Regions from separate parts of the Kribbella sp. NPDC050459 genome, predicted to be linked through region 1. Evidence: riboswitches for the same ligand, from Rfam matches in the RefSeq annotation. Region 1 holds a riboswitch; the other holds the start of a gene.
What was found. Region 1 has a riboswitch for glycine ahead of gcvP (aminomethyl-transferring glycine dehydrogenase). Riboswitches for the same ligand answer to the same signal wherever they lie in the genome.
Positions count from the first base shown of each region.

Region 2: linked by a shared signal. The riboswitch ahead of AB0I12_RS20180 (L-serine ammonia-lyase) and the one ahead of gcvP (aminomethyl-transferring glycine dehydrogenase) in region 1 are both predicted to bind glycine.

Region 1 covers NZ_JBFAJQ010000003.1:923,887-928,299, forward strand. The annotation lists gene gcvP (aminomethyl-transferring glycine dehydrogenase) at 1-2,086, opposite strand, end outside; glycine riboswitch at 2,156-2,245, opposite strand; gene AB0I12_RS15590 (MerR family transcriptional regulator) at 2,309-2,941, opposite strand; gene AB0I12_RS15595 (bifunctional nuclease family protein) at 3,139-3,633, opposite strand; gene AB0I12_RS15600 (MerR family transcriptional regulator) at 3,708-4,406, opposite strand; gene AB0I12_RS15605 (FHA domain-containing protein) at 4,393-4,413, opposite strand, start outside.
Region 2 covers NZ_JBFAJQ010000005.1:278,185-282,597, reverse strand. The annotation lists gene AB0I12_RS20190 (helix-turn-helix transcriptional regulator) at 1-361, opposite strand, end outside; gene AB0I12_RS20185 (SDR family NAD(P)-dependent oxidoreductase) at 465-1,157, shown strand; gene AB0I12_RS20180 (L-serine ammonia-lyase) at 1,177-2,550, opposite strand; glycine riboswitch at 2,630-2,722, opposite strand; gene AB0I12_RS20175 (DUF3817 domain-containing protein) at 2,720-3,073, opposite strand; gene AB0I12_RS20170 (alpha/beta fold hydrolase) at 3,171-4,413, shown strand, end outside.

The DNA of each region.
Region 1 (4,413 bases):
TGCAGAAGGTCTTGTGCAGGTTCAGGTGGCTGACGTCGCCCCCGAACTCGCCCGGCTTGGCGAGGCCGAGCAGGGCGTTCAGGTTCGCGCCGTCGACGTACACCTGGCCGCCGTGGTCGTGGACGATCCGGCAGACCTCGCGGACGCTCTCCTCGTACACACCGTGCGTCGACGGGTAGGTGATCATGATCGCGGCCAGCTTCTCCGCGTGCTCGGACGCCTTCGCGCGCAGGTCGTCCAGGTCGATCGTGCCGTCGTCGTTGCCCTTGACAACGACGACCTTCATGCCGGCCATCACCGCGGAGGCGGCGTTCGTGCCGTGCGCGGAGGCCGGGATCAGGCAGACGTTGCGGTCCGCCGAGCCCTGGGCACGGTGGTAGCCGCGGATCGCGAGCAGACCGGCCAGCTCACCCTGCGAGCCGGCGTTCGGCTGGATCGAGACCTTCGCGTACCCGGTGACCTCGGCCAGCCAGCGCTCCAGCTGACCGATCAGCTTCACGTAACCGGCCGCGTCCTCGATCGGCGCGAGCGGGTGCAGGTCCGCGAACTCCGGCCAGGTGACCGGCTCCATCTCGGTGGTCGCGTTCAGCTTCATCGTGCAGGAGCCGAGCGGGATCATCCCGCGGTCCAGCGCGTAGTCCATGTCGGACAGCTTGCGCAGGTACCGCAGCATCGCCGTCTCGGACCGGTGCGTGTTGAACACCGGGTGCGTCAGGTACTCCGTGGTCCGCGGTACGGCGACGGCGGGCGCGCCCAGCGTGTCGTCGTACTGAGCGCCGAAGGACTGGCAGACCCGGGTCAGCGTCGCGACGTCGGTCTTCTCGTCGCACGAGATGCCGACGTGGTCGGCGTCGACGAGCCGCAGCCAGATCCCGTTCTGCCGGGCGGCGTCCACCACGTCGGCGGCGCGTCCGGGGACCCGGGCGAGGACGGTGTCGAAGAAGTCGCCGTGCACGACCTCGACGCCGCCGGCCCGCAGCGAGGCGGCGAGCTTGCCGGCGTACGAGTGCACACGCTCGGCGATCGCCTGCAGGCCGTCGGGGCCGTGGTAGACGGCGTACATCGACGCGACGACCGCGAGCAGGACCTGCGCCGTACAGATGTTGGACGTCGCCTTCTCGCGACGGATGTGCTGCTCGCGCGTCTGCAGCGCCAGCCGGTACGCCGGGGCGCCGTCCGCGTCGACCGAGACGCCGACGAGACGACCGGGCAGCGACCGCTCCAGACCGGAACGCACGGACATGAACCCGGCGTGCGGACCGCCGTAGAACAGCGGCACGCCGAAGCGCTGCGACGAGCCGATCACGATGTCGGCCCCGGCCTCACCCGGCGCCTCGAGCACCGTCAGCGCGAGCAGGTCGGACGCGACGGCAACCAGCGTGTCGCGCTCGTGCGCCGCCTCGATCAGCGGCTTCAGGGCGCGGACGGCGCCGTTGGAGCCCGGGTACTGCACGAGGAAGCCGAAGAAGTCACCCTCGGGCAGGCCGTCGGTGGTGTCGGCGACGACGACCTCGATACCCAGCGCCTCGGCGCGGGTCTGCACGACCGCGATCGTCTGCGCGAAGGTGTCGGCGTCGACCAGGAAACGGTCGGACTTACTCTTCTTGTTCGACCGGTGCGCCAGCGTCATCGCCTCGGCGGCCGCGGTGCCCTCGTCGAGCAGCGACGCGTTCGCGGTCGGCAGGCCGGTCAGGTCCGAGACCACGGTCTGGAAGTTCAGCAGCGCCTCGAGGCGGCCCTGGGAGATCTCCGGCTGGTACGGCGTGTACGCGGTGTACCAGGCCGGGTTCTCGACCAGGCGGCGGACGATCACCGACGGCGTGAACGTGCCGTAGTACCCCTGGCCGATCATCGAGGTGGCGACGGTGTTGCGGGCCGCGAGCTGCCGCAGCTCGGTGAGCGCGTCCACCTCGGAGGCGGGCTCGGGCAGCCGCAGCCCCTCGGCGGAGCGGATCGACGCCGGGACCGCGGCGTCGACGAGCGCGTCGACATCGGCGTACCCGAGGGCTTGCACCATCCGCGCGACCTCGTCGGGACGCGGCCCGATGTGGCGGTCGGCGAACGTGGCGGAGAGTTGTTCGGTCATCAAGAGGCTCCGTTGCTGACGTGCTTCCGGTCGCCTCCCCCTCTGTCACGCACTACGCTCCAGAGTCGCCTGTGACACTCGGTCCATGGGCCTGAGAGGTTCCGGGGAGGAATTGCCCCTTCGGCGCCCGATGACACGGGACTCTCCCGAGTGCTGTGAACGGCTGTCCCGAGGCTACCAGGAATCCGCGCACAGTTCGGGCACGCAGGACCGAACGAGACGTCAGCCGGTCATCCGGGCGCGGCGCCGGGCGGCGAGCTCGTCGCCCGCGTGGCCGTCCGAGTCGCCGTCGTCGTGACCGTCGGCCCGCTCGGTCGGCAGCTCCGACAGCGTGCCCTCGACCTCGCGCCAGACACCGCCGAGCGCGATGCCGAACACGCCCTGGCCGCCGGCCAGCAGATCGATGACCTCGTCGGGCGAGGTGCACATGTACACCGACGCGCCGTCGCTCATCAGCGTGATCTGGGTCAGGTCGTCGAAGCCGCGCTTGCTGAGGTGCGCGATCGCGGTCCGGATCTGCTGCAGCGAGATCCCGGCGTCGAGCAGCCGCTTGATCACTTTCAGCAACAGGACGTCGCGGAAACCGTACAACCGCTGCGTTCCCGAGCCGGTCGCCGGGCGCACGGACGGGGAGACCAGGCCGGTGCGGGCCCAGTAGTCGAGCTGCCGGTAGGTGATCCCGGCCGCGGCGCAGGCCGTCGGCCCCCGGAACCCGACGTCCTCCGGCATCGGCCGCAGGTCGTCGTCGAACAGCAGACCCTGGACGCCGGCGGTGGCTGTAGCGGCAGCCATGGCCTCTGCGTGCGCGTCGGACGTCGACTGCGCCGTCAGATCCGTGTCCCCGGTGCGTGTCACGCCTGAGCCTCCCTGGATACCGACTGGAACGAGTCATCTGCGTGGAGTGACATCACCCCACGACTCCTTCACGGTAAGCCGCCGCCCGAACCGGGTCAACGACAACCGCGCCGAGCCGCGAGCGTGTCGCGACCGTCGTACGAATCGTTACCTAGCCGCACTTGCACCTTCTGCCGCACCACGGCGGGGCCGGGGTGTCAGCTCTTGTCGAAGTCCTCCGGGGTCACCTGGTCGAGGAACTCCCGGAACCGCTCGACCTCCTCTTCCTCCTCCACCTCGTCGGCGTCGTTCGCCTCGCTCTCCGGGACCGGGATGCCGGCCTCGGCGAGGATCTCGTCGGCGCAGAACACCGGCGTGCCGGTCCGCAGCGCGATCGCGATCGAGTCCGACGGCCGGGCCGAGATCTCGGTCTTGTCGTCGAACACCAGGATCGCCTCGAACACGCCGTCGGTCAGGTTCACGATCCGGACCTGGCTGAGCGTGTGCCCGAGCACCCGGATGGTCTCCGCGAACAGGTCGTGGGTCAGCGGCCGGGGCGGCTCCATCCCCTGCTGGGCGAAGGCGATCGCACTCGCCTCGGCAGCACCGATCCAGATCGGCAGGTATCGCTCACCTCCGACCTCCTTGAGCAGCACGATCGGCTGACTCGAGGGCATCTCCACCCGGACTCCGACCACGTCGACTTCGCGCACCCCTTCAGCCTACTCCGAGCCGAAGCACCGGGCGGGCCGAAGGGGTCACCTGTGGACGAAGGCCGTGCGGTCGCCTAAGGACGCGGCAGGCGGGAGCGGACCAGAGCGGTGTGCAGCCGGACGGTGAGGGCGGCCAGCTCCCCGGTCTGTTCGGTACGGCGCGGTCCCGTGACCTGCTCGATCAGGCCGACCTCGCGGTCCGCCGCCGTTCGAAACGCCCGCAGGTGCCGCGGCTCGATCCCGTACGACGCCAGCTCGGCCGCGACCTGCGCGACGACGATCGCGTCGCCGCCGTAGTGGTTGCCGCTGGCCACCACCAGGCCGTGGCCCTCCAGCTCACCGAGCAGCTCCGAGGACACTCCGGCGGCCCGCAGCAGCTCGTCGCGGGTCAGCCGCAGCTCGGTGCCCGCGGCACCGAAGTCCTCGGCGACCGGCTGGCCGGGAGTCTGCGGCAACGAACTCGGCGCGACCGGTGGACCCGCAGCCGCCGGACGCAGGCCGCGGTCGATCGCGCCGAGATGTTCCTTGATCACCTTCAGTGGCAGGTACTGGTCGCGTTGCGCGGTCAGCACGTACCGCAGCCGCCCCAGGTCGGCGGCGCTGAACTTGCGGTAGCCGGACGCCGTCCGGGCCGGCGTGACCAGCCCCTCGGCCTCCAGGAACCGGATCTTGGAGATCGTGACGTCGGCGAACTCGGCCTGCAGGAGCTGCAGCACCTCGCCGATGCCGCGGCCGCCCACCGGCCCTTCGGCGCTGGGATCAGGCTTGGCCACTGGCGTA
Region 2 (4,413 bases), on a different contig from region 1:
CGTCGCAGACGCACAACGGCGCGCCTTCCAACTGGTCGACGATCCGCTGCACCCCCGGCGGGATGTACGCCGAGATGCGCCCGGGCGACGGCTCGACCTCGCCCGCGAGCACGAACAGATGGTTGCGCTCGGCATCGGACAGCCGGAGCGCGCGGGCCAGCGCGGTCAGCACCTGGACGGACGGCGACTCCGACCGGCCCTGCTCCAGCCGCACGACGTAGTCGACCGACAACCCGGCGAGCTGAGCCAGCTCCTCGCGCCGCAGCCCCGGCGCCCGGCGCTTCCCACCCGACGGCAGGCCGACTTCCGACGGCGTCACGCGATCACGCCACGCGTGCAACGTCCTGCCGAGCTCGCCCATGTCCTCCAGTATCCCGGGCCGGCGGCTGATCAGCCTGGTACTGCCATTCCCTAGGACATCGCGGGTACTACCTGCCCCGGAACACCGGCGCGAGGGTGGAGCCATGACCACGACACTCATCACCGGGGCCAACCGGGGCCTCGGATACGAAACCGCCCGCCGGCTGATCGAGGCCGGACACACCGTGTACGTCGGCGCCCGGGATCCCCAGCGCGGCAAGCAGGCCGCGGACGAACTCGGCGCGCACTACCTCCCGCTGGACGTCACCAGCGACGAATCGGTCGACGCCGCCGCGGAACAGCTCACCGAGCTCGACGTACTGATCAACAACGCCGGCATCCCCGGTCCGTTCAAGGAGGCCCGGGACCTGACGGCCGACGAGTTCCATCAGGTGTTCGACCTGAACGTCTACGGGCCGGTGCGGATGATCCACCGGTTCCTGCCGCTGCTCGAGCGCAGCGCCAACCCGGTGATCGTGAACGTGTCCAGCGGGCTCGGCTCGATCGCCGCCGCGGTGCAGGCGGACGCGATCGACACGGTGCCGGTGTGGGTGCCGGCCCCGGCGTACGGCGCCTCGAAGGCGGCGCTCAACATGCTGACGGTGCAGTACGCGAAGCAGCTGCCGAACCTGCGGATCAACGCCGTCGACCCGGGCTACACCGCGACCGACTTCAACGGCCGCACCGGCTACCAGACCGTCGAGGAGGGCGCGGACATCATCGTCCGGCTCGCCATGATCGACAAGGACGGGCCGACCGCGGAGTACCTGAGCCTGCACGGAACCATCCCCTGGTGATCAAGGGGTGATCCGGGGGTCAGCACTCGATGACGTTGACGGCAAGGCCGCCGCGGGAGGTCTCCTTGTACTTGATCTTCATGTCCGCGCCGGTCTCGCGCATGGTCTTGATGACCTTGTCGAGGGTGACCACGTGCACGCCGTCGCCGTGCATCGCCATCCGGGCCGCGTTGATCGCCTTCACCGAGGCCATCGCGTTCCGCTCGATGCACGGGATCTGCACCAGCCCGCCGACCGGGTCGCAGGTCAGGCCGAGGTTGTGCTCCATCGCGATCTCAGCCGCGTTCTCGACCTGCTGCGGCGTGCCGCCGAGGACCTCGCAGAGACCGGCCGCGGCCATCGAGCAGGCGGACCCGACCTCGCCCTGGCAGCCGACCTCCGCGCCGGAGATCGACGCGTTCTCCTTGTAGAGCACGCCGATCGCGCCGGCCGTCAGCAGGAACCGGACCGCGCCGTCCTCGGTCGCGCCGGGCACGAAGCGCCGGTAGTAGTGCAGGACAGCCGGGATGATGCCGGCGGCGCCGTTGGTCGGCGCGGTGACGATCCGGCCGCCGGAGGCGTTCTGCTCGTTGACGGCGAGCGCGAACAGGTTCACCCAGTCCATCACCTTGAGCGGGTCGACCGACCACGGGTCCTGGCTGAGCTTCTTGTGCAGCGCGTGCGCCCGGCGCGGCACCTTGAGCCCGCCGGGCAGGATGCCCTCGGTCTCGCAACCCTCGCGGACGCAGTCCTGCATCACCTGCCAGATGTGCAGCAGGCCGTCGCGGACCTCGTCCTCGGTCCGCCAGGCGAGCTCGTTCGCGAGCATCACCTCGCTGATCGACAACTGCGATTCCCGGCACCGGTCGAGCAGCTCCGCACCGGTCGTGAACGGGTACTTCAGCGGGGTGGTGTCCGGTACGATCCGGTCCCCCGCGGCGGCGTTCTCGTCGACGACGAACCCGCCGCCGACCGAGTAGTAGGTGCGCTCCCGCAGCACCGCGCCGGCCGCGTCGCGGGCCACGAAGATCATCCCGTTCGGGTGGTACGGCAGGGCCTTGCGGCGGTGCATCAGCAGGTCGGTGTTCTCGTCGAACGCGATCTCGTGAGTGCCGGCCAGCAGGATCCGGCCGCGCTCGTGGATCGTCTCGACGCGGGCGTCGACCGAGTGCGTGACCACGGTCTCCGGGTCGGCTCCCTCGAGCCCGAGCAGGACGGCCTTGTTGCTGCCGTGGCCGTGCCCGGTGGCGCCGAGCGAGCCGAAGAGCTGGGCCTCGACGGTCGCCGTCGCGGCCAGCAGGCCGTCGTCGGCGAGGCCGAGCGCGAAGGTCCGGGCGGCGCGCATCGGTCCCACGGTGTGGGAGCTCGACGGGCCGATCCCGACACTGAACAGGTCGAAGACACTGATCGCCATCGTGTGGAGGTTCCTTCCGGTCGCCGTTGACCGTTTGGTGTCCTCCCCGCTCTGTCAGGCGGATGCCTTCCAGAGGTGCCTCGCCCGCGCGGTGAAGGTGCCTGAGAGATTCTTGGGGAGAGTTGCTCCTACGGCGCCCGGTTCGTGTCCGGGTCTCTCCCGCACGGGTTCATGCGGCTGTTGAGTTTGCTGATGCTGTGGACGGTACGGGGGTCCGCGGGGCCGCGTCAATCCGGCCGGTGCGGACCGCCCAGATCTCGAAGAACCAGGTGAACAACGGGGGAACGCTTGCCGCCAGCGCGGCCAGCGTCACCGGCCAGGACCAGCGCAACGGCCCGCGCACAGCGAGCACGGTGACCACGTAGACGACGAAGATGCCGCCGTGGATCGGCCCGAAGATCTTGACCCCGATCTCGTTGTCGGACAGCACGTACTTGAACAGCATCCCGATCAGCAGTCCGGTCCACGAGATCGCCTCGGCGATCGCCACCGTCCGGAACCACACCGCATGTTTGGTACTCATCACGACCGACCCTAACAAGGCCCCCAAGCCGTGATCGGGGTCATCCGGGGCTCGTCCCCGATGCCGCCAGCAAGCGATTGCCCGAAGGATCGTCGGCATGACGTTCATCCGACGCGCCCTGGCCGGCGCGGTAGTACTCGGCGTCGCCGGCGCCGGGCTGACGGCCACCGCCTCCGCGACCAGCCCGCCGCTGCACTGGGCCGACTGCAAACCTGAGGGCAAGGACGATCCCGCGGTGGTGGCGGGTTCGCAGTGCGCGACCCTGCAACTGCCTGTCGACTGGCGGAACCCGGGCGGGCCCACCTTCGGCCTCGCACTGGCCCGGAGAAAGGCATCGGAGCCGAGCGAGCGGGTCGGGGTGCTCGTGTTCGGCCCGGGCGGCCCGGGTGATTCCGGGGTCGACCGGATCAAGACGGGGATCAACCGGTTCAGCACGGACCTGCAGGACCGCTTCGACATCGTCAGCTTCGACCCGCGCGGTGTGGCGCGCAGCAACCCGGTGAAGTGCTCCGCCGACCTGCTGAACAAGCAGCCGTCGCCGATCATCAGGAGCGCGGCCGAGTTCACCGCCACCATCAACTACAACCGGCAGCTCGCCACGGACTGCCGTGAACACACCGGCCCGCTGTACGACCACATCGACACCTGGCAAACGGTGCGCGACGTCGACGGCGTACGGCGGGCGCTCGGCGAGTCCACGATCTCGTTCCACGGCAGCTCGTACGGGACCCTGCTCGGAGCGCAGTACGCCGAGACGTACCCGCACCGCGTCCGCGCGATGGTGCTGGAGAGCGTCATCGACCACAGCTCCGCCCCGACGCGTGACTTCCTGGACGAGCAGGCGTCCGCGGGACAGGACTCGTTCGACGAGTTCGTGAAATGGTGCGACGCGACGACGAGTTGTGCACTGCACGGCACCGACATCCACGCGCGCTGGGCGGACCTGCTGGCCACGTCGCCGGATCCGTTCACCTTGAGCTACTCGGTGTTCCGTGCGCTCTACGAACCGAAGTGGGCTGCACTGGCCGAGCTGCTGAAGGCCGGTGTGACTCCCCCGAAGCCCACGCAGACCGGTGCGTATCCGCTGGCCGTTTTCTGCCAGGACTGGAACCTGCCGGTCCGCGACTACCGCGAGTACGCCGCACATCTGCAGCGGCTTGCCCGCAACAACCAGGACCTGCGCTATCCCGGTCAGCTCATGGCAGTGTCGATCTGTCTCGGCTCGCCGCCCGCGAACAACCCGCAGCACCAGCTGAAGGTACGTGGGCTCAAGACACCGGTGCTGCTCGCCAACGCGATCCACGACCCGGCGACCGGCTACTCATTCGCACAGAGCGTGG